DNA from 3 places in the Microbacterium sp. STF-2 genome. Region 1 is predicted to be linked to each of the others. Evidence: predicted binding sites of a transcription regulator. Region 1 holds the regulator's gene; each other region holds the start of a gene.
The links. The regulator LexA, encoded in region 1, represses DNA repair genes until DNA is damaged. The targets are predictions, from matches to a motif close to TCGAACANNTGTTCGA.

Region 1 (7,213 bases):
GGCGAGACGGCGATCGATGATCTCGTCCCCTCCGTGGGCGCGCAGGGCATCGCGGACGGCCTGGAACGCCCCGACACCGGGGACGACGAGTCCATCCGCCTCGAGAGCGGTGGCGCGGTCGCGCGTCAGCACGGCATCCGCGCCGGCGGCGACGAGCGCCTTCACCGCCGAGTGGACGTTGCCCGACTCGTAGTCGAACACCGCGACCCGGGGCGCTGCGCTCACAGCGCACCCTTCGTGGACGGGATCCCGTCGACGAGCGGATCCAGAGCCTTGGCCTCGCGGAACGCGCGGGCGAACGCCTTGTACTCCGCCTCGGCGATGTGGTGCGGATCACGCCCGCCGAGCACACGCACGTGCACGGTCAGACCGGCATTGAAACTGATGGCCTCGAATGAGTGACGCACCAGCGAACCGGTGAAGTGCCCGCCGATGAGGTGGTGTTCGAAGCCTTCAGGCTCTCCCGTGTGCACGAGATACGGACGACCGGAGATGTCGACGACCGCCTGCGCCAGTGCCTCGTCGAGGGGAACGAGCGCGTCGCCGTAACGGGAGATCCCGGACTTGTCGCCGAGAGCTTCGAGAATGGCTTGGCCGAGCACGATCGAGACGTCTTCCACCGTGTGGTGCGCGTCGATGTGCGTGTCGCCGGAAGCTCGCACTGTGAGGTCGGTCAGCGAATGCTTCGCGAAGGCGGTGAGCATGTGGTCGAAGAACGGCACAGACGTGTCGATACGGCTCGCCCCGGTGCCGTCGAGGTTCAGCTCGAGCTCGACGGTGGACTCCGACGTGCTGCGCACACGGTTCGCGGTGCGCGGGGTCAGTGCGGGGGTGCTCATGAAGCCGATCCTATCGAGGCCAGCGCCTCGAGGAACGCGGTGGTCTCGGCCTCCGTGCCCGCGCTGACCCTGAGGTGTCCGGGGATGCCGACATCGCGCACCAGCACGCCGCGGTCGTACAGCTGCTGCCAGGTGGCCCGTGGGTCGGCGACGCCGCCGAACAGGACGAAGTTCGACCACGATTCGTGCGGCTGGTATCCGAGCGCTTCGAGGGTCGCCGTGATCCGATCGCGCTGCTCGACGATCTCCTCCACCATCGCGAGCATCACCTCGGCGTTGCGCAGGGCCGCTATCGCCGCCGCCTGGGTGAGAGCGCTCAGGTGATAAGGCAGACGCACCAGGCGCAACGCGTCGATGAAGGCGGGGTCGGCAGCGAGGTACCCGACCCGGGCCCCGGCGAAGGCGAAGGCCTTGCTCATGGTGCGCGAGACGGCGAGACGCGGGCGCCCGTCGAGCAGGGTCAGGGCGGAGATCGCATCGCGCGGCGCGAACTCCTGGTACGCCTCATCCACGATCACGATGCCACGGGCCGCGTCGTACACGGCTTCGATCACGTCCAGCCCGAGCGGCGTGCCGGTGGGGTTGTTGGGAGAACAGAGGATGACCACATCGGGATCGGCGGCCCGCACCTGCTCGGCAGCCTCGTCCGGGGTGATCGTGTAGTCGGGCTGACGCGTGCCGGCGATCCAGCGTGCTCCCGTCCCCTGGGCGATAAGCGGGTACATCGAATACGTCGGCGCGAAGCCGAACGCCGTGCGCCCGGGACCTCCGAAAGCCTGGAGGATGTGCTGGAGAACCTCGTTCGAGCCGTTGCCGGCCCAGATCTGCTCCGGCGTGAGCCCGTGCCCCAGGTACTCCGCGAACGACTCGCGGAGCGTCGTGAACTCCCGGTCCGGATAGCGGTTGACGTCGCGGATCGCGACGGCGATGTCGTCGAGGATGTCGCTCGCCACCGCGTCGGGGATCGGATGCGTGTTCTCGTTCACGTTGAGCGCGATCGGGAGCGGCGCTTGCGGAGCGCCGTATGGCGTCAATCCGCGAAGATCGTCACGTAGCGGGAGATCGTTGAGGGAGAGGGTCACCCTTCCCATGTTAAGCGGCGCCTTGCCTCGAGGACGCAAAGTTGCTGCTGTGCTGCCGCCGCCGGATCAGTTCACGTACTGGGCCGGGATGGCGAGCGTCTGGCCGATCTGGAGTTCTCCACCGCGCAGCAGGTTCATCCGGCTGATCTCACCGATGACGTCGCGCGGGTCGGCATCGGGAGCGACGCTGGTGGCGATCGACCAGAGGGTGTCTCCCGGCATGACGGTCACGGTCTCGACGCTGACGGCGGCCGAATCTGCTCCCGAAGCGATCGCGCTGCCACCGCTGAGCGCCGCGAAGGCGATACCGATCGCGAGCGGGACCGAGGCGAAGGCCAGCAGCACGGCGCGGCCACGCGTCGTCAGTCGGAGTCGCGTCGAAGGACGGGTCGACGCCGGGATGACTGCTGCGGTGCTGAAGCTGATGCTGCTCATGTGGTGCTCCTTAGCCTGTCCCGGAGCCGTGAGGCCGCCGGGGAAGTTGGCGTAGCGTTCGCATTCCCGTCTCGGCCGGGAGCCGTGAATGCGAAGCTACGTACCGAAGATATCTTCGAGTTCGAACATCTGTCAAGTATTCTTCGAAACCGGACCGGGAAATCGGCCGACACGCTCGAACAGATCTTCCAGATCGGACCGATTCTCGGATACGGTTTCGATAAGGACACCCCACCACGGGCCTCCGACATTCGAAGAGGGACGTCGGAACACGCACCTAAGGAGCACCATGAGCGAGAACTCCGCCCCCGAGTCGGAAGCACCGCGCACGCGTCGCCGGAAGAGCCTCAGCCCGAAGCAGATGGCGATCCTCGAGGTCATCCAGAACTCGATCGCACACCACGGCTACCCGCCGAGCATGCGCGAGATCGGCGACGCCGTCGGTCTCAAGTCCCTCTCCAGCGTCACCCACCAGCTCGGACAGCTCGAGCTCAGCGGCTACCTGCGCCGCGACCCCGGGAAGACGAGGGCGATGGAAGTGCTCATCGACCTGCCGGGCGCCAGCACCGAGAACCCCGCCGACGTGGCGACCCCGGTCGGCGATGCGGCACTCGTCCCCCTCGTCGGACGAATCGCCGCGGGTGTGCCGATCACCGCCGACCAGCAGGTCGAGGAGATCTTCCCGCTCCCCCGCCAGCTGGTGGGCAAGGGCGACCTGTTCATGCTCAAGGTCTCCGGCGAGTCGATGATCGACGCCGCCATCTGCGACGGCGACTGGGTCGTCGTCCGTTCGCAGAACAGCGCCGAGAACGGCGAGATCGTCGCGGCGATGCTCGACGGCGAGGCCACCGTCAAGGTGCTGCGCCGTCGCGACGGCCACACGTGGCTGCTCCCGCGCAACTCGGCGTTCGAGCCCATCCTGGGCGATGAAGCCGTGATCCTCGGCAAGATCGTGGCGGTGCTCCGCGCGGTCTGAGACGAGAGCACGACGAAGGCCCTCCCGGTTCCCTGGAGGGCCTTCGTGTGCGCCCCGCGTGACGCTCGTGCCAGCGCCCCATAGGCTCGAAGCATGACGTCGTCCCCCTACGGTTCCTGGCCTTCGCCTTTCGCCGCGGCATCAGTCGCGGCGTCCTCACCTCGCATCGACGGCGCCCGCTTCGTCGGCACGGAGATCTGGTGGGGTGAGTCGGTGCCGTCCGAGAAGGGACGGGTGACGGTACGGAGTTCAACGGGCGCCGAGGTCCTCCCCGCGCCCTGGAACGCCCGCTCCCGCGTGCACGAATACGGTGGTGGCGCCTGGACGGCGGACGATCGGGGGACGCTCTACTTCGTCGACGCCTCAGACCAGCGGGTGCGCCGCCTGACCCCCGACGGGGATCTCGTCACGCTCACCGCTGCCGGTCCCGCGCACGGAGGTCTGCGCGTGCAGGACGGACGTCTGCTCGCCGTGCGCGAAGACCTCTCGACCACACCGCACCTCCGCGCGATCGTCGAGATCCCGCTCGACGGCTCCGCCGCAGAAGACGAGTCCGCGGTCAGCGTGATCGTGCAGGGCGAGGGGTTCTTCGCCCACCCCGCATTCTCCCCTGACGGGACCCGCGCCGCGTGGGTCGCCTGGGAACGGGGGAAGATGCCGTGGGAGAGCGCGCGCGTGCAGGTCGCCGAGGTCGACGGAGGCCTCCCGCGGACGATCCCCTCGCGAGCGGCGCTGCAGCCCGAGTGGCTCAGCGACACAGAACTGGTCTTCGCCGACATCGCCGATGACCGCTGGACACTCCACCGCATCGCCATCGACGGGGTGACGCCTTCCGGATCCCCGCGGCCGCTGGCCCCGTCCGATGCCGACACGGGCTACGGGCTCTGGGTGCTCGGCAACCGCTGGTATCAGCCGTTGGAGGACGGCCGCATCGTCGCCGTCCGCACGAACGGGCGCGACGACGTCGTCGTGATCGACACCGGAGGGGGCGAGAGCATCATCGAGTTCCCCGGCGACGGTCATGTGAGCGTCGATGCGGTCCACGGCACCCGGGTGCTGCTCTCCGGCAACGGTTCCCGGGTGGCGGCGGGGCTCTGGTGCGTCGATATCGAGTCGGGAGAGGTCGTCGCCGTGCGCGGCGGGGAGCCCGTCGATCCGCGCTGGATGCCGGCGTCGATGTCGATCGAGATCGACGGTCCGCACGGCGCCGTGCACGCATTCGCCTATCCGCCGGCGAACCCCGACGAGGAGGCCCCCGACGACGAGCTCCCGCCCTACGTCGTGCTGGTCCACGGCGGACCGACGGCGCATGTGACCGGGGCAGCCTCGGCAGCGATCGCCTTCTACACGAGCCGCGGGATCGGCGTGCTCGACGTGAACTACGGGGGCTCCACCGGCTATGGTCGTGCCTATCGCGAACGCTTGGACGGCCAGTGGGGTGTCGTCGACGTCGACGACGTGATCGCGGCGGCGCGGGGCCTGGCTGCCTCCGGGCTCGCCGACCCTGACCGCCTGGCCATCCGCGGCGGATCGGCAGGCGGCTGGACCGTGCTGTCGGCACTGGTACGAGGCGGAGCCTTCGCCGCGGGGATCAGCCGCTACGGCGTCGCCGACCTGCGCATGCTGGCCGCGGAGACTCATGACTTCGAGGCATCGTACATCGACGGTCTGGTGGGCCCGCTGCCCGAGTACGAGCATCTGTACGTCGAGCGTTCACCGCTCACGCACACAGATCGCATCACAGTCCCGGTCCTGCTCCTGCAGGGCGGCGAGGACCGCGTCGTCCCTCCATCCCAGTCCGAGGCGATCCGCGATGCTCTGGCAGAGCGCGGCATCGAGCACGAGTACGTCCTCTATCCCACCGAGGGACATGGTTTCCGGAGCGCGGAGACCATCGTCGACTCCTTCGACCGCGAGCTGGCGTTCCTCGGCCGCGTCTTCGGCTTCCACCCGCGCCCGTGACGGGCTGTCGACTCGTCACGGCAGTGCCGTGAGGGTCGGGGCCTGAGAGCCCGGGGCTACTCTCCCACGCGATTGCGCAGACGCATGGCACGGTCGGCCTCACGGGTGTCCTGACGCTCGCGCAGGGTCTGCCGCTTGTCGTATTCGCGCTTGCCCTTCGCCAGGGCGATCTCGACCTTGGCACGACCGTCGGAGAAGTACAGCTTCAGCGGGATGAGGGTGTATCCCCCGGCCGAGACGGCGTGCGCGATCTTGGCGATCTCCTCGCGATGGAGGAGCAGCTTGCGGATGCGTTTGGCCGAGTGGTTCGTCCAGTGCCCCTGCGAGTACTCGGGGATGTGCACGGAATCGAGGAAGACCTCGTTCCCCTTCACGAACGCATAGCCGTCACTGAGGTTGGCGCGACCCTGACGCAGCGACTTGACCTCGGTGCCGGTGAGCACCATCCCCGCTTCGTACGACTTCTCGATCGTGTAGTCGTGACGTGCGCGACGATTGGTCGCGACGACCTTCTCTCCGCGTTCCCTGGGCATGATGCTCTCCTGTTGCCGTGATGAGCTCGATCGATCGTTCCGACCGAGCAGCCTTTCAGGCTATCAGGTACGCAGCCAGCGTCGGATCGCGAAGCCGGCGGAGAGCGCGGCGAGGATCACGCCGATCCCGATCAGCACGGGAACCACGAGAGCCGCGTCCTGCATCGTGACCCATGTGGTGATGAACGGCACCCTCCCCCGCAGGTAGCCGTTGACCCCGAAGTGCATACCGGCGACGACGGCGGCGCTGGCCAGAGCCGAGCCGAGGAAGGCGGCGAACACGCCCTCGAGGACGAACGGCGTCTGGATGAAGCGGTTCGAGGCTCCGACCAAGCGCATGATGCCGATCTCCTTGCGCCTCGCATACGCGGACAATCGGATGGTCGTGCCGATCAGTAGGGTCGCCGCGATGAGCATGAGCACGGCGATTCCCACCGCGATGTAGGTCGCGACCGTCAACGCGGAGAACAACGGCTCGAGATACTGCAGCTGGTCCTTGACCTGCTCGACCCCGGCCTGTCCGCTGAAGGCCTCGGCGAGCACCTGCGACTGACCAGGATCCTTCATCGTGACGAAGAACACCTCGAACGCCTGGTCGGGCGAGAGCACGCTCGCCTGGTCCGCGCCGAGCTGGTCGACGAGCTTGGCGTACGTCTCTTCCTTCGTATCGAAGGTCATGGAGCTGATGAGCGGCTTGAGCGCGTCACCCTCGAGCTGAGCCCGGACGGAGGCGACCTGCTCCTCGCTCGCCGCGCCGTCGAGGCACGTCTCGGATTCCGAGACCGCCGAACACATGTACACCGCCACCTGGGCACGTTCGGCCCAGTACCCGCGCATGACCCCGATCTGCCCCTGCATGAGGATCGCGGCGCCCACGAACGTCAAGGAGACGAAGGTGACGAGCACGACGGAGATCACCATCGAGATGTTCCGCCGCAGGCCGCCCAGGGCTTCGGTCAGGATGAGTCCGATTCTCATGAGGTCGGGCCCACTTCCTCGTCGTCTTCATCGGAGAGTCCGAGGCGATCGGCGACGCCGAGCTCGGCGACGTCCACCGTCGGCAGAGCGATCGGATGGGTACGCGGCCGGATCACCGTCGGAGGTTCCACGACAGCACGAGGCTCCGCGACAGCAGGGGTCTCCGCGACAGCAGGAGGCTCCACGACTCCGGCCGCGGCGCCGGTCTCCGGGGAATGCACCGGCTCCGGAGGTTCGACCGTGCGCGGGGCCGGGGGAACCACGGTCTCTCCCTCGCGGTCGACGGAGGACGCGGCCGCCTTGCGCTGAGTGCTGAGCTCCTCGGCCAGCGCGGCACGCACCACCGAGAGATCGGCTGTCTGACGCTGCACCTCCTGGACCGCGGTGAGAGCAGCCGCCGCCGCCGCT
Region 2 (7,213 bases), on a different contig from region 1:
TTCGGGATGCGGGCACGAACCCGCTCGAGGATCCCGAGGAAACGCTCACTCCGGTAGGAGCGGCGCATCGCCTTGAGGATGCGGTCGCTCCCTGACTGGAGCGGCATGTGCAACTGCGGCATCACGTTCGGCGTCTCGGCCATGGCGTCGATCACGTCATCGGTGAACGCCGCGGGGTGGGGACTCGTGAACCGGATCCGTTCCAGCCCCTCGATGTCGCCGGCCGCGCGCAGGAGCTTGCCGAAGGCCTGACGGTCACCGAACTCGACCCCGTAGGAGTTGACGTTCTGGCCGAGAAGCGTGACCTCGATCGCGCCGTCTTCGACCAGGAGACGGATCTCGTTCAGGATGTCGCCGGGGCGACGATCCTTCTCTTTGCCGCGCAGGCTCGGAACGATGCAGAAGGTGCAGGTGTTGTTGCAGCCGACCGAGATCGAGACCCAGCCGCTGTGCGCCGAGTCGCGCTTGGTCGGCAGCGTCGAGGGGAAGACCTCGAGCGACTCGAGGATCTCGAGCTCGGCATCGCCGTTGTGTCGCGCGCGCTCGAGCAGACCCGGCAATGAGCCCATGTTATGCGTGCCGAACACCACGTCGACCCAGGGCGCCTTGTCGAGCACGGCCTGCTTGTCCATCTGCGCCAGGCAGCCGCCGACGGCGATCTGCATGCCTTCCTTGCGACGCTTGACGGAAGCGAGGTGCCCGAGGGTGCCGTACAGCTTGCCTGCCGCGTTGTCGCGGACGGCGCAGGTGTTGATGATCACCACGTCGGCCTCGTCACCGTCGACGGCTCTCACATAGCCGGCGCTCTCCAACGAGCCCGAGAGCCGCTCGGAGTCGTGCACGTTCATCTGGCACCCGAAGGTGCGCACTTCATACGATCGCTGTCGTCCGTCGTCGTCGACGGCTGCCGACGACGCGCCGATGATCGTCGGTTCGCTGCGCGGGATAGTCATGATCTCCCCATTGTACGAGCCGTTGCTGAGCTGTCGCGGCGTCCCGGCATCAGTCCGAGTCGACGAATCGGACCCCGGACGTGGAACCTCCGAAGGAGTTCTCCCGCAGCGCAGCCTTCGCGGCTTTCATCGCCACGGCTCCGTTGTAGCCGCGTCGTGAGAGCTGGCCTACCAGCCGCCGCAGAGCCGTGTCGTGATCGAGCCGGCTCATCGACCGCGCCTTGCCGCGAGCGAACTCCAGCGCGCGATCGTCATCGTCGTCCGGCAACTCATCGAGAGCACCGTCGACCACATCGCGCGGAATGCCGCGCTGCGCGAGTGCGCGAGACAACGCGACCCGTCCCTGTCCCTTCCGCTCGACGCCCGATGTCACCAGCACGGCGGCGAGGGCGGCGTCGTCGAGATAGCCGCGACGGGAGAAGTCATCGATCACCTCGTCGACGACCGCACCGTCGAGGCCGACGCCTCGCAGGACCTGTCGGGCCTCCGAGATGGACAACGATCGCGCCCGCAGCTTACGGACGAGAGACTCCTCCGCGGCCACACGCACCTCGTCCGACGATGCCTTCTCGTCGGCGCCGGCATCGTCGCTCTCTCCGCCGCCGAGTGCGCGAAGGTGAGGAGCGGACTTCGTCGGGCGCGTCGACGCTGTGGCGGAACTGCCCCTGATCCCCCGCGCGGGATGACGATCGCTGGGAGTACCCGCGTCGGACGCGTCGATGTGCGAGGCACTGTCCGGAGGGGCATCCCAGGTCGTGCGCCAGACCGCCGCGTCGCTGGCGCGGGGATCGTCCGTCGACTGGTCGTCGCCTTCCGCCAGGCGAGGCGGCGGCGTGTGCGTTTGCTTCTTCGACCCACCGCCGAAGAGGGGGATGATGGGGGCGATCCGGTCGGGATCGCCCCCACGCGTGTCGTTCATCAGGCCGGACGACGCTCAGCGAGCTCGTCTGCAGCTGCCGGTACCGAAGCGGGGCCGCCGATACCGAGCTTCTGCTTGATCTGCGTCTCGATCGCCAGCGCGATATCGGGGTTGTTCAACAGGAAGGTGCGCGCGTTCTCTTTGCCCTGGCCCAGCTGGTCACCGTCGTAGGTGTACCACGAGCCCGACTTCTTCACGATGGCGTGCTCGACGCCGAAGTCGATCAGGCTGCCCTCACGGGAGATGCCGACGCCGTAGAGGATGTCGAACTCGGCCTGCTTGAACGGCGGCGCCATCTTGTTCTTGACCACCTTGACCCTGGTGCGGTTTCCGACGGCGTCGGTTCCGTCCTTGAGGGTCTCGATACGACGGATGTCCATGCGGACCGAGGCGTAGAACTTCAGCGCCTTACCACCGGCGGTCGTCTCGGGCGAGCCGAAGAAGACGCCGATCTTCTCGCGAAGCTGGTTGATGAAGATCATCGTCGTGTTGGTCTGGTTCAGGCCACCGGTGAGCTTACGCAGCGCCTGCGACATGAGTCGCGCCTGCAGACCGACGTGCGAGTCGCCCATCTCGCCCTCGATCTCGGCGCGGGGCACGAGCGCCGCCACGGAGTCGATGACGATGAGGTCGATGGCTCCCGAGCGCACGAGCATGTCGGCGATCTCGAGGGCCTGCTCACCGGTGTCGGGCTGCGACACCAGGAGCGCGTCGATGTCGACGCCGAGCTTCGCGGCGTAGTCGGGGTCGAGCGCGTGTTCGGCGTCGATGAACGCGGCGATTCCGCCTGCGCGCTGAGCGTTCGCGATCGCATGCAGGGTGAGGGTCGTCTTACCTGAGGACTCCGGTCCGTAGATCTCGACGATTCGACCACGCGGGAGGCCTCCGACGCCGAGAGCGACGTCGAGGGCGATGGAGCCGGTGGGGATGACCGCCACGGGGGCGCGCTCATCGCTGCCCAGCCGCATGACCGAGCCCTTTCCGAACTGGCGATCGATCTGGGCGAGGGCGGTCTCGAGGGACTTCTCGCGGTCGGCGGGTGATGGCATGATGTGCTCCTTCTGCGCGCGTGATGCCGCCTGTAGGCTGTCGCGGCTCTCCCGGCTGGGAGAAACTCTCCGACAAGGCGTAATGGCTCTTCGGCTTGTTTTCCACCGTAGGAGAGGCCACCGACATCGACGCGGAGAGCTCACATACCGTGCAGAACAGATTCCCTGAACCACTTGTGCAGAAGACTACGCCCGCTTCGAACAGATCTTCGACGACACGCCGTGAATCTCAGGTCGTTTCCCGTAGGCATCGGAGATCGACGAACGACTCAGCGTCCGCGCGGCTCCTGCCGACCGACGCCGTGTCGCCTGTTCTCCGGAACGTCCATCTCGACGCACAACGCCAACCAGATGTCGCGTGGTGGGGTTCCCTCGGCCAGCGCCTCGAGCGCGGTTCGACCGCCGACAGCGCTGAGCGTCAGGTCGTTCACCAGAGAGGACGCGCGCGCCTGAAACTCGGTCTCGACGGCGCGAAGGAACTCACTACGACGCATGGCTTCCCCGACCGGGGATCAGTGCAGCGAAAGCTGAGGTTCGATCGACGCGACGAGGTCGTCGGGAACGACGTCCGGGAAGACCTGGATGCCCTCAAGCACCGAGATGCGGTCTCCGACCTCGCGCATGATCGTTGAAATGGGAACGTCGAGCGCGTCGGCGACGGAAGCGAGGATCTCGCTCGACGCCTCCTTCTGCCCACGCTCGACCTCGCTGAGGTAGCCGAGCGCAACCGACGCCTTGCTTGCGACCTGCCGGAGGGTGCGCCCCTTCTGCAGGCGGAAGTCCCTCAGCACATCGCCGATTTCCTGTCGTACAAGAATCATCGGAACCTCCTCCCCATGTGATCGTTCGAGGTCTCCCCCGATGAGACAGCCAGTCTAGTACCCCTGGCATGCACAGAATCTACCCCTGCGCTCTGTGGTTTAAGTGTGAGCACATCAGAGATAACCACCCCGGCGGTCCTGCTATTCCGCCAGCATCGCGCACAGTTCTTCGAGCGCTGCCGCGACCGTCTGCGCGCGGATCGAGTCGCGATCTCCGAGGAAACGGAAGGCCGTCGTCCTCATCGCCGCCGGCGTCACCACGCCGATGTGCACCGTGCCGACCGGTTGCCCGTCGGGGGAATCCGGACCGGCGATTCCCGTCGTAGACACCCCGACATCGGCCGGCGAGCCGCCGACGCGCACGACACTCCTCACTCCGTCTGCCATCTGCAGCGCGACCTGCGGATGCACCGGCCCGTGCACGGCGAGAAGATCCGCGTCGACGCCCAACACCGACGCCTTCACCGGCGTCGCGTACGCCACCACCCCGCCGAGCAGCACTGTGGACGCGCCGGGAACCGAGACCAGGTCGGCGCACAGGGCGCCGCCGGTCAGCGACTCCGCGACTCCGAGCGTCCATCCCCGTCGACCCAGCGCCGCGAGGACGGCAGCAGCCGCGTCGCTCACGACTTCCGGCGCGAGCCGCGGACCTGCGCAACGATGTAGTCGATACCGCTCGCGACCGTGAGCACCAGGACGATGAGCATGAGGATGAAGGTGATCAACGTCCATGCGTCGAGACCGACGAAATAGTGCAGCGGAAGCAACGCCCAGCCGAGCGCCACACCTTGGAACGCCGTCTTGATCTTGCCCATCCAGGCCGCAGCGACGACATGCTCGCTGGCGACCATGAGCCGGTGGAACGTGATCCCCCACTCGCGCACGAGGATGAGGGCGACGATCCACCAGCCGACCTCGCCGAGGATGGCGAGTCCGATGAACCCGGCCCCCGTGAGCATCTTGTCGGCGATGGGATCCCAGAGCTTGCCGAAATCGCTGACGATGTCGTACTTGCGCGCGAGGTAGCCGTCGACCCAGTCCGTGGAGATCCCCACGATGAAGATGACCGCGGCCGTCCACCGGAGGCCGGGCTCGGCGAGGCCGTAGGTTCCGCCCAGCAGCAACAGGACGAAGAAGACGACCGCCAGCGGGATGCGCGCGACGGTGATGGCGTTGGGCAGCTGCCGCGGGATGGCCATCAGTCGCGTCCCGTCAGGCCCCAGGCGTCTTCGTCGCCCTCGGCCTCCACCTCGGGAAGCCCCTCATACTGGGCAGCGATCGGATCGTGCGTCTGGGGCAGGGGTGGCACCGGCGGAGCGACAGGGGCGGCGGAAGCGGGCGGCGACGTCGGAACGTCGTCACCGCGCAGCTTCGCCATCACCTGTGGGAGCTGCTCGGCCGTGGCCAGCACGTCGCGCGCCTTGGAGCCCTCGGACGGGCCGACGATCTCACGTGACTCCAGCAGGTCCATGAGGCGACCGGCCTTCGCGAAGCCGACCCGCAGCTTGCGCTGGAGCATCGAGGTCGATCCGAACTGCGACGAGACGATGAGCTCGGCAGCCGCGAGCAGCAGTTCCAGGTCGTCGCCGATGTCTTCGTCGACTTCCTTCTTCTTGGTCGGCTCCATCGCCTCCTGCACGTCGGGACGATAGTCCGGACGAGCCTGGCGGGTGACGTGCTTGACGACCGCGTCGATCTCCTTCTCGTCGACCCACGCGCCCTGCAGACGGAACGGCTTCGACGAGCCCATCGGCGAGAACAGCGCGTCACCCTGACCGATGAGCTTGTCCGCCCCGGGGCTGTCGAGGATGACGCGGCTGTCGGTGACACTGGTGACGGCGAAGGCCAGTCGAGACGGGACGTTCGCCTTGATGAGTCCGGTGACGACGTCGACGCTCGGCCGCTGGGTCGCGAGGACGAGGTGGATGCCGGAGGCTCGCGCGAGCTGCGTGATGCGCACGATCGAGTCCTCCACGTCGCGAGGGGCGACCATCATGAGGTCGGCGAGCTCGTCGACCACGACCAGGAGGTACGGGTACGGCTTCAGAACGCGCTCGCTGCCCACCGGGAGCTCGACCTCCCCGGCGCGCACGGCACGGTTGAAGTCATCGATATGACGGAAGCCGAAAGACGCGAGGTCGTCGTACCTCATGTCCATCTCCTTCACGACCCACTGCAGCGCTTCGGCCGCCTTCTTGGGGTTCGTGATGATGGGCGTGATCAGGTGCGGGACACCGGCGTAGCTGGTGAGCTCCACGCGCTTCGGGTCGATGAGGACCATGCGCACATCGGCGGGCCGCGCCCGCATCAGCAGGCTGGTGATCATGGAGTTCACGAAGCTCGACTTACCGGAGCCGGTGGAACCGGCCACCAGGAGGTGCGGCATCTTCGCGAGGTTCGCGATGACGATGTTGCCGCCGACGTCCTTGCCCACGCCGATCGTCATCGGATGCGTGCTCTTCTGCGCGGCGGGCGAACGCAGCACGTCGCCGAGCGCGACCATCTCCTTGTCGGCGTTGGGAATCTCGATGCCGATCGCGCTCTTGCCCGGGATCGGCGAGAGGATGCGGACGTCGTTCGAGGCGACCGCGTAGGCGAAGTTGTTGCTCAGCTGCAGGATCTTCTCGACCTTGACGCCGTGACCGACCTCGACCTCGTACTGGGTGACCGTCGGGCCGCGCGAGAAGCCGGTGACCTTCGCATCCACCTTGAACTGCGACAGCACACTGGTGATCTGCTCGATCACCTTGTCGGTGGCCTCGGAGCGCATCACCGGAGGCGGCCCCTCGACCAGAAGACCGGGAGAGGGCAGGATGTACGGCGTCACGGGCGCCTGCGGCCCGCGGTCGCCTGGCCCCTCTGTGCCGAAGCCGTCGAGGCCGGGAAGCTCCGGCACCTCTCCGGTGTCGGAGGAGTCGTCGAGCAGCGCCGTGGTCTGCTGCTCCGCGAGCGAATCGGCGACGGACCTCACGTCGGACAGCACCTCGGTGGCGGCGTCGTACGGGTTCTCGACGACGACGGCCTGGTCATAGGCGGGAGTCGGGTCGGACGTCGTGAGCAGCGCGGTGATGTCGTCGGAGCCGAGCGTGCCTTCGTCGGGGTCCTCTTCGCGGCCGGTCTTGTTGCGCCGCCACCACGGCAGCACGTCGGGATCGTCGACCTTGTCGGCGTCGTCGATCGCCGCGGAGTCTTTGGTCGACTTCTCCGGACGCTCGGCATCGAACATCCAGGCGTAGAGATCGCCGAGACGGGCGCCGATGCGGTTCGGCGGAGTCTTGGTGAGGATGAGGATGCTGAGCGCCGCCAGCAGCGACAGCACGATGTACGCGGGGATGTCGGTGAGGTAGCTGAGCGGCTGGCCGAGCATCCATCCGAAGAGTCCGCCGGACTCGCTCAGTGCGAGCATGCCCTCCTTGGGCTGAGGGCCGTCCCCCGCGACGTGGCAGAAGCCGGCGAGCGTCAGGACGAACA
Region 3 (7,213 bases), on a different contig from region 1:
TCGTGGATGGCCGGGTTGGTGTCGTACCCGCCGGCTTCGATGAGGGTCACTGCGACGCCCACGTCCGCGAGACGACGCGCCACGATGGCTCCCGAGGTCCCGGCTCCGACGACGATGGCAGAGCGCACGGGTCAGGCCTTCCGGCCGGGGCCCGAGACGACCTGGGTGACGGCGACGGACTTGAGTCCCTCGACGCCGAACTCCAGCCCGTAGCCCGAACTCTTCACGCCGCCGAACGGCACCATCGGATGCAGTCCGCCGTGCGAGTTGATCCACACGGTGCCGGACTGCATCCGGGAGGCCGCATCACGCGCCGCCTCCGGGTCGCTCGACCAGACCGAGGCGCCCAGCCCCACGTCGAGGGAGTTCGCCAGCGCGAAGGCCTCGTCGACATCGCTGTATCGGATCACCGGCAGTGCGGGACCGAACTGCTCTTCCTGCACGAGCGCCGCGTCGTTGTCGATGTCGGCGACGATGGTGGGGCGGTAGAAGAGCTCCCCGAGTTCGGGGGCCGACTCTCCGCCGGTGACGATGCGCGCACCGCGACTCCTGGCATCGTCGACCAGGCGGCTGACGATGTCGAACTGTGCACGGTTCTGCAGCGGCCCCAGCACGTTGTTCTCGTCGAGTCCGTTGCCCATCGGCATGGAGCCGGCGATCGATGCCAGTGCGTCGACGACCTCGTCGTACACCGAGTCGTGCACGTACAGGCGCTTCATCGCGGCGCAGGTCTGCCCGGTGTTGATGAAGGCACCCCAGAAGAGGTCTTCGGCGATCGCCGCGACGTCGGTGCCGGGCAGCACGATGCCGGCGTCGTTGCCGCCGAGCTCGAGCGTCAGACGAGCGAGGTTGCCGGCCGAGCTCTCGATGATGCGGCGTCCGGTGGCGGTCGAACCGGTGAACATGATCTTCGCGATGTCCGGGTGAGAGGCGAGCCGCGCGCCGACCTCGCGGTCGCCGGAGACTCCGATCAAGACGTCGGCCGGGAGTACCTCGTTCATCACGGCGATCATCGCGAGCACGCTCAGGGGTGTGTACTCGCTCGGCTTCGCGACGACGGTGTTGCCCATCCGCAGGGAGGGGCCGATCTGCCAGATGCTGATCATGAGCGGCCAGTTCCACGGGCCGATGGCACCGACGACTCCGGCCGCCTTGTAGACGAGCTCGGCGTGCAGGGTCTCGTCGTCTACGAGGACCTGCGGCTCGATCGCCGTGGTGGCGTTGGTGCGCAGCCAGGCGGAACACGCGCCGAGCTCGAAGCGGGCGTTGGGACCGTTGAGCGGCTTCCCCTGCTCCCGGGAGAGCAGGTGGGCGAGGCCTTCGGCGTTGGCGTCGATGGCATCGGCAGCTGCGAGGAGAAGTGCGCTCCGCTTCTCGTGGCCGAGCGCCTCCCAGGCCGGTTGGGCGGCCTTCGCGTGAGCGATCGCATCGTCGAGGTCGTCGACCGACGCCACGGGGGCGCGCCCGATAACCTCACGGGTCGCGGCATCCGGGATGTCCCGGCCTGCGCCTTCCGGCGCCTGGATGCGGTCGAGCAGCGCAGCGGCTGCGGAAGCGGCGGAATCGGACATCGGGGACTCTCCTTCGAGCGTGGCGCGGGCCAGCGACAGTCGAGAAGCTGGTCGTCTTCTCATTGTCGACGGGCGTTCCTCACGGCGCTTGTCGCGGAGCGCGCCGCAGATGTCCGAGTGCGAAGGATGACACGATCGGGCTGACGCCGAGCCGCCGGCCTGATGCCGAGCCGCCGTGATGGTGCAGCGACACCGTCACGCGGCGATGTCGAAGCGTGCGCGCCCGCCGAGCCTCGGGGTTCGCGCAGGGTCGACGTATCGCGGCGGAATGAACCACACCCGCGCTCCACTCCCACTCCCGGCTCCGGTCCCGGTCCCACTCCCGGTTCCGGTCCCGGTCCCACTCCCGGTTCTGGTTCCGGTTCCGGTTCCGGGAGCGTCGATGCGGATCTCCCACCCGTTGTCGTGGATGCGATGGTGACACGTCTCACACAGCAGCACCCCGTTGGAGAGATCGGTCGGCCCGCGATCGCGTGTCCACCAGCGGATGTGATGCGCCCTCGTCATCTCCGGCGGCAATCCGCACATCGCGCATCCCCCGTCACGCTCCACCAACGCCAGCCGTTGCGCCCGGGTGAACAACCGTTTCTCCCGCCCCCAATCGAGCACCTCACTGTCCCCACCGAGGACACAGGGGATCACGCCGCCCCCGGCCGCCATCCGCCGCGCCGCCCCGACACTGACCGGCTGATCCACACCATCCACGGTCGCCGACCCGGTCCCGGCCTCCAGATCATCGAGACCCACCCGCACGATCACCGTCGCACCCGCCACCGGAACCCGCCGCTCACACCCGAGCACATGCGCGCAGAACACCGAAAGAGCATCTGCCTGGATCATCGGCACCGTCCGCCGATCCCCATCAGGAGCGCCCGCATCGGGAGCATCCTTCCGCGCGGCGAACACCGCCGTCACGAACCCCCGGATCGCCGTCACCACCGGCGCCGCGGTCTCCACATCGAGAACCGCGTTCAGATGCACCATCCCGTCCCGCTCGAACAGCGACAACGCCCGCCTGCCACGGCGCTCTTCCTCACGCGGCTCCACCCCATCCGGGTCAAGCCACGCCTCCACCCGCACCACGAGCGTGCGCACACCATCGAGCGCGAGCCCTGCCGCCTTCTCCACCAGCATCCGCTCCCCCTCAGCGACGCGCTCCACCCCCGCCACAACCCGGCACCGATCCAGCGCCGCGATGATCACCGCCGCCGCCGGAGCCCCCAGCACCCCCGCATCCAACGCCGCACTCACCAACGGATACCTCGCCGGCAGACGCACCCCCAGAAGATCACTCCGCGGCGCCGTCGCCTCACCCACCCTGACAAGACGCGACGCCTCACCCCTCGACACCCCCGTCGCGGCCGCGATCAACGTCGCCGGACTACGAAAACCCTGCTGCTTCGCCAGACTCTCCGCACCCAACTCCGCACGCGACTCCCGAGAGATACACGCCGCCACCGACACATGCACCGCATCCAACCGACGCCGCAACACCCCGATCGACGCACTCACCGCAATCAACTGCTCCCGCGACAACTCCCCCGAATCCCCCACACCCGCCCACACCTCATCCAAGCGAGACATCGCCTCGTGCAACGCGGTCAAATTCGACATACTCGATTTTACCGCGACCACCACCGACATTCGAAGCTATATTCGAATCCATGCCGGCATATCAGCGGTGACACGATCCCTCTCCTGTCCGACGTCGACAGCTCGCTCCCGTCCCGCTCTCGACCGCCATCGATTCCACACGCGCCGGGAATCCTGCACGCCGCCCTCGCGTTCTCCCCCTCGGACCCTCCACGAAAGGCCCCCGATGACAGATCGCCCTCGCCGTTCGGCATGGCCGCCCCTGCTGCTCGCGATCGCGCTGGAGGTCACCGCGACCCTCTCGCTTCGTGCGGCAGAGGGATTCACGCATCCGCTCTGGCTGATCGTCGTGGTTCTGGGCTACTCCGGCTCACTGTGGCTGCTGTCGGTGGTGCTCGATCGCGGCATGGCCGTCGGGGTCGCGTACGGCATCTGGTCGGCGATCGGAGTCGTGCTGACCGCTGTGCTCGGCACCGTGCTGTTCGGCGAACTGCTGGGGCCGGTGCAGATCATCGGCGTCGGCGTGATCGTGGTCGGCGTGCTGCTCGTCGAACTCGGTTCTCACACGCGCGAGACGACGGAGATCACCCCATGACCTGGCTGCTCCTCTCCCTCGCGATCGCCAGCGAGGTCACCGCGACGTTGAGTCTGCGCGCATCCGAGGGGCTGCGACGTCGCCGTTGGATCCCCGTGATCGTCGTCGGCTACCTCGCGGCATTCACACTGCTCGGCACGATCCTGGCGATGGGAATGCCGGTGGGCGTCGCCTACGGAATCTGGGCCGCCGCCGGCGTCGCACTGACCGCCGTGCTGGGACGGGTGATCTTCAAAGACCATTTCTCGAGCATGATGGCCGTCGGCGTCGCGCTCATCGCCGTCGGTGTGGGGATGATCGAGTTCGGCGGCGGGCACTGACGATCGCCAGCGCCGCCGACTGATCGAGCGCCCCGAACGGATTCAGTACTGCGCCGAGAACGCGCCGTCGGACTTCAGCAGTTGCCCGGAGATCCAGCGCCCCTCGTCCGACACGAGGAACTCCACCACCGCAGCCACGTCCGCCGGCTGCCCGAGGCGCCCGAGGGGCGTCATCCCGGCCAGACCCGTGCGCGTCTCGTCGTCCATCCAGCCGGTGTCGATGGGGCCGGGGTTCAGCACGTTCGCCGAGATCCCGCGCGGACCGAGCTCGCGCGCCGCAGAGATCACGAGGCGGTCGAGGGCGCCCTTGGATGCGCCGTACGGGAGGTTGCCGGTGACGTGGTCGCTGGTGAGCGCGAGGATCACTCCCCCATCGTCGCCGATCTGCCGCGCGAACGCGGCGATCAGCAGCAGAGTCGCCCGCGCGTTCACGGCGACGTGCAGGTCGAAGCTCTCGGCGGTCGTGTCGAGGATGCCCGACTCCACGTCGTGCGCGTGGCTCAGGATGAGGGCGGTGATCGGTCCGTGCGCGGCGGTGACCTCGGCGATCAGCGCCTCCGGTCCCTCGTGCGTCGAGAGGTCGGCCGGGTGGTCGGCATCGTGCAGGTCGCTGGTGACGACGGTCCATCCGGCGGCGCGCAGTCGAGGGACGATGCCGGCGGCGATGCTGTCGGCACGGGCGGCACCGGTGATCAGAGCGAGAGGCATGTCGCCACGCTATCGGAACCCGGAACTCCCCTCACGTCGCCAGGCACATCAGGGCGACCCCGGCGGCCAGCGCCCACGATTCGGTCGCGACCATTCGCGCGGTGCGCCCGTGATGGACGGGCTCGACGAACCAGTCCGCCACGACGGTCCACAGCACCACGCCGATCACTCCGGCGACGATCACGACCGACAGCAGCCCCGAGAGACCTCCGTGACCTCCGTGCGCCCCCGCACCGGCCTCTGGAGCCTCGCCTGTCACCGCACTCTCGAACGCGCAGACGGCGAGGAGCAGGGCGATGAGCGCACGGCGGAAGCACTCGCCGGCAGCCGAGGTTCCGCGCACCCCCACCGTGCCGAGCATGGCGGAGAGCAGCAGCACGACCCCCAGCCCCAGACCGACCATCGGGGCATCTCCGGCGAGCGCGGTCACGAGCATCGCGACCGCCATGACCAGCACGGCCTGCCGGCCCTGCCACGGCACGGCGCGCCCCGCGATCAGCGAGGCCACCGCCGCGACGACGGCCGCACCGACGAGCAACCAGGGCGCCGCCGGAACGAGATCATCCACACCCGAATCCTATTGACGTCGGAGCGCCCCGGGGCCGCGCCCGGCGTCCGGAATCAACGCCGCACGCGGCAGCCTGAATCAACGCCGCACGCGGCAGCCGGAATCAATGCCGCACGCGGCGTCCGGAATCAGCACCGCGCCCAGCGCCCGAGACGCAGGTGCGTGCCGAGATCAGGTGCGTATGAAGATCAGGCGAGTGCCGCGATCGCGTCGCGAAGGATGCCGTCGGCCTCGTCGAGGGCGGATGCCGCATCCTCGGGCGTCGCGTCGGCGGCGAGCATGAGGAGTGCGAGCTTGACCGAGCCGTCCGCCGCCTGCAGCGCCCCAGCCGCCTGATCGGTGTCGACGCCGGCGAGCTGCGACACCGTGCGGATGGAGCGGGCGTGGAGCTTCTCGTTCGTGGCCAGCAGGTCGACCATCACCCCTCGATACGTCTTGCCGAGGTTGATCATCGACAGCGTGGTGAGCATGTTGACGACGAGCTTCTGCGCGGTGCCCGACTTGAGCCGAGTGCTTCCGGAGATGAACTCGGGACCGGTGACGACCTCGATCGCGATCTCGGCGGCCGCACCGATCTCGGAATCGGCGTTCGAGGCGATCGCGACCGTGAAGGCGCCGACGCTGCGCGCGTAGGTCAGCCCTCCCACGACATAGGGGGTGCGGCCGGATGCCGAGATGCCGACCACCGTGTCGCTCTCCGAGAGTGCGAGCCTCCGCAGCGAAGCCTCCGCGGCGGTGTCGTCGTCTTCGGCGTTCTCCACGGCCGAGCGGATCGCGGTCTCGCCGCCGGCGATCAGACCGACCACCATCGAGGGATCGGTGCCGAAGGTCGGCGGGCACTCGCTCGCGTCGAGCACGCCGATACGGCCTGCCGTGCCGGCGCCGATGTAGATGAGGCGCCCCCCGCGCCGGAACCGCGCGGTGATGCCGTCGACGGCGGCCGCGATCTCCTCGGCGTGCTCGGCGACAGCCTCGGGCACCCGCCGGTCCTCGGCGTTCATGCGCCGGACGAGCTCAGCGGTGCCGAGCAGGTCGAGGTCGCCGCGCTCGGTCGTCGAGGCCTCGGTGTCGAGACGGTCGAGCACGGAGAGGAGGGCGGCGAGGCGGGAATCGTCATTCGGCACGGTGGACGAACCTTTCGTGGGGGAGGTCGGTGCGGCGTGCGAGCAGCAGCGCACCGTCGAGGGCGTCACCGCGCGCGGGGACGACCCGACGCCCGGCAGCCTGCAGGGAGGAGGTGAGGCACTCGCGGAACCACGAATGCGCGGCGAGTCCGCCATGGAGCACGACGTCGGCCGTGAGCGCGGACGCGGCGGACGCCGTCGCCGTGAGCAGTCGGATCCCCTCGGTGACGATCGCGCCGGCGACGACGTCGCCCGACTGCGCGGCGTCGAGGACGAGCGGGGCGAGCGTCGCGAGGCGCCGAGGGAGCGGACCGCCGCCCGCGAGCCAGGACTGGATGTCGGTGACCGCGCCGACGGGCTCGGCGATGGCCTCGGTGAGCACTGTGCCCGGCGCCAACCCGTCGTCGGCGCGCAGCACCGCACGCAGCGCTTCGCGCCCGAGCCACGAACCGCTGCCGAAGTCGCCGAGTTCCGGCCCCCAGCCGTCGATGAGCCGTGCGTCGTCGGCGTCGATGCCGAGCGCCGCCGCTCCGGTGCCCGCGATGAGGAGCACTCCCCCGGCCCCGTCGAGCGCACCTGCGTGGGCCGTGACCACGTCGGAGGCGACGGCCACCGCCGCACCGCTCGCGGCCGCGAGCCGGAAAGACAGTTCCTGCGCAGCCTCCGGCGCCATCCACGCCCCCGCGGCACCGACGCCGATCACGTCGAGCCGATCATCCTCGAGGAGCGGGAGG

Region 2: recA (recombinase RecA) is a predicted target of LexA. The motif match lies at 3,119-3,134, and genes of this name have one in related genera.
Region 3: MicroSTF_RS06215 (DUF222 domain-containing protein) is a predicted target of LexA. The motif match lies at 3,216-3,231, and genes of this name have one in related genera.

What each region holds. Positions count from the first base shown of each region.
Region 1 is NZ_JARKMW010000002.1:36,484-43,696, forward strand. Features, by position in the region: gene hisH (imidazole glycerol phosphate synthase subunit HisH) at 1-225, opposite strand, end outside; gene hisB (imidazoleglycerol-phosphate dehydratase HisB) at 222-839, opposite strand; gene MicroSTF_RS13880 (histidinol-phosphate transaminase) at 836-1,930, opposite strand; gene MicroSTF_RS13885 (LysM peptidoglycan-binding domain-containing protein) at 1,988-2,356, opposite strand; gene lexA (transcriptional repressor LexA) at 2,646-3,332, shown strand; gene MicroSTF_RS13895 (S9 family peptidase) at 3,426-5,294, shown strand; gene smpB (SsrA-binding protein SmpB) at 5,351-5,827, opposite strand; gene ftsX (permease-like cell division protein FtsX) at 5,891-6,805, opposite strand; gene ftsE (cell division ATP-binding protein FtsE) at 6,802-7,213, opposite strand, start outside.
Region 2 is NZ_JARKMW010000001.1:787,584-794,796, forward strand. Features, by position in the region: gene miaB (tRNA (N6-isopentenyl adenosine(37)-C2)-methylthiotransferase MiaB) at 1-953, opposite strand, end outside; gene MicroSTF_RS03795 (regulatory protein RecX) at 1,003-1,872, opposite strand; gene recA (recombinase RecA) at 1,872-2,921, opposite strand; gene MicroSTF_RS03805 (DUF3046 domain-containing protein) at 3,191-3,415, opposite strand; gene MicroSTF_RS03810 (helix-turn-helix domain-containing protein) at 3,434-3,742, opposite strand; gene MicroSTF_RS03815 (CinA family protein) at 3,884-4,369, opposite strand; gene pgsA (CDP-diacylglycerol--glycerol-3-phosphate 3-phosphatidyltransferase) at 4,366-4,941, opposite strand; gene MicroSTF_RS03825 (DNA translocase FtsK) at 4,941-7,213, opposite strand, start outside.
Region 3 is NZ_JARKMW010000001.1:1,309,283-1,316,495, forward strand. Features, by position in the region: gene MicroSTF_RS06205 (GMC family oxidoreductase) at 1-128, opposite strand, end outside; gene MicroSTF_RS06210 (aldehyde dehydrogenase family protein) at 132-1,571, opposite strand; gene MicroSTF_RS06215 (DUF222 domain-containing protein) at 1,767-3,215, opposite strand; gene MicroSTF_RS06220 (DMT family transporter) at 3,391-3,759, shown strand; gene MicroSTF_RS06225 (DMT family transporter) at 3,756-4,079, shown strand; gene MicroSTF_RS06230 (SDR family oxidoreductase) at 4,122-4,787, opposite strand; gene MicroSTF_RS06235 (hypothetical protein) at 4,819-5,355, opposite strand; gene murQ (N-acetylmuramic acid 6-phosphate etherase) at 5,544-6,479, opposite strand; gene MicroSTF_RS06245 (N-acetylglucosamine kinase) at 6,469-7,213, opposite strand, start outside.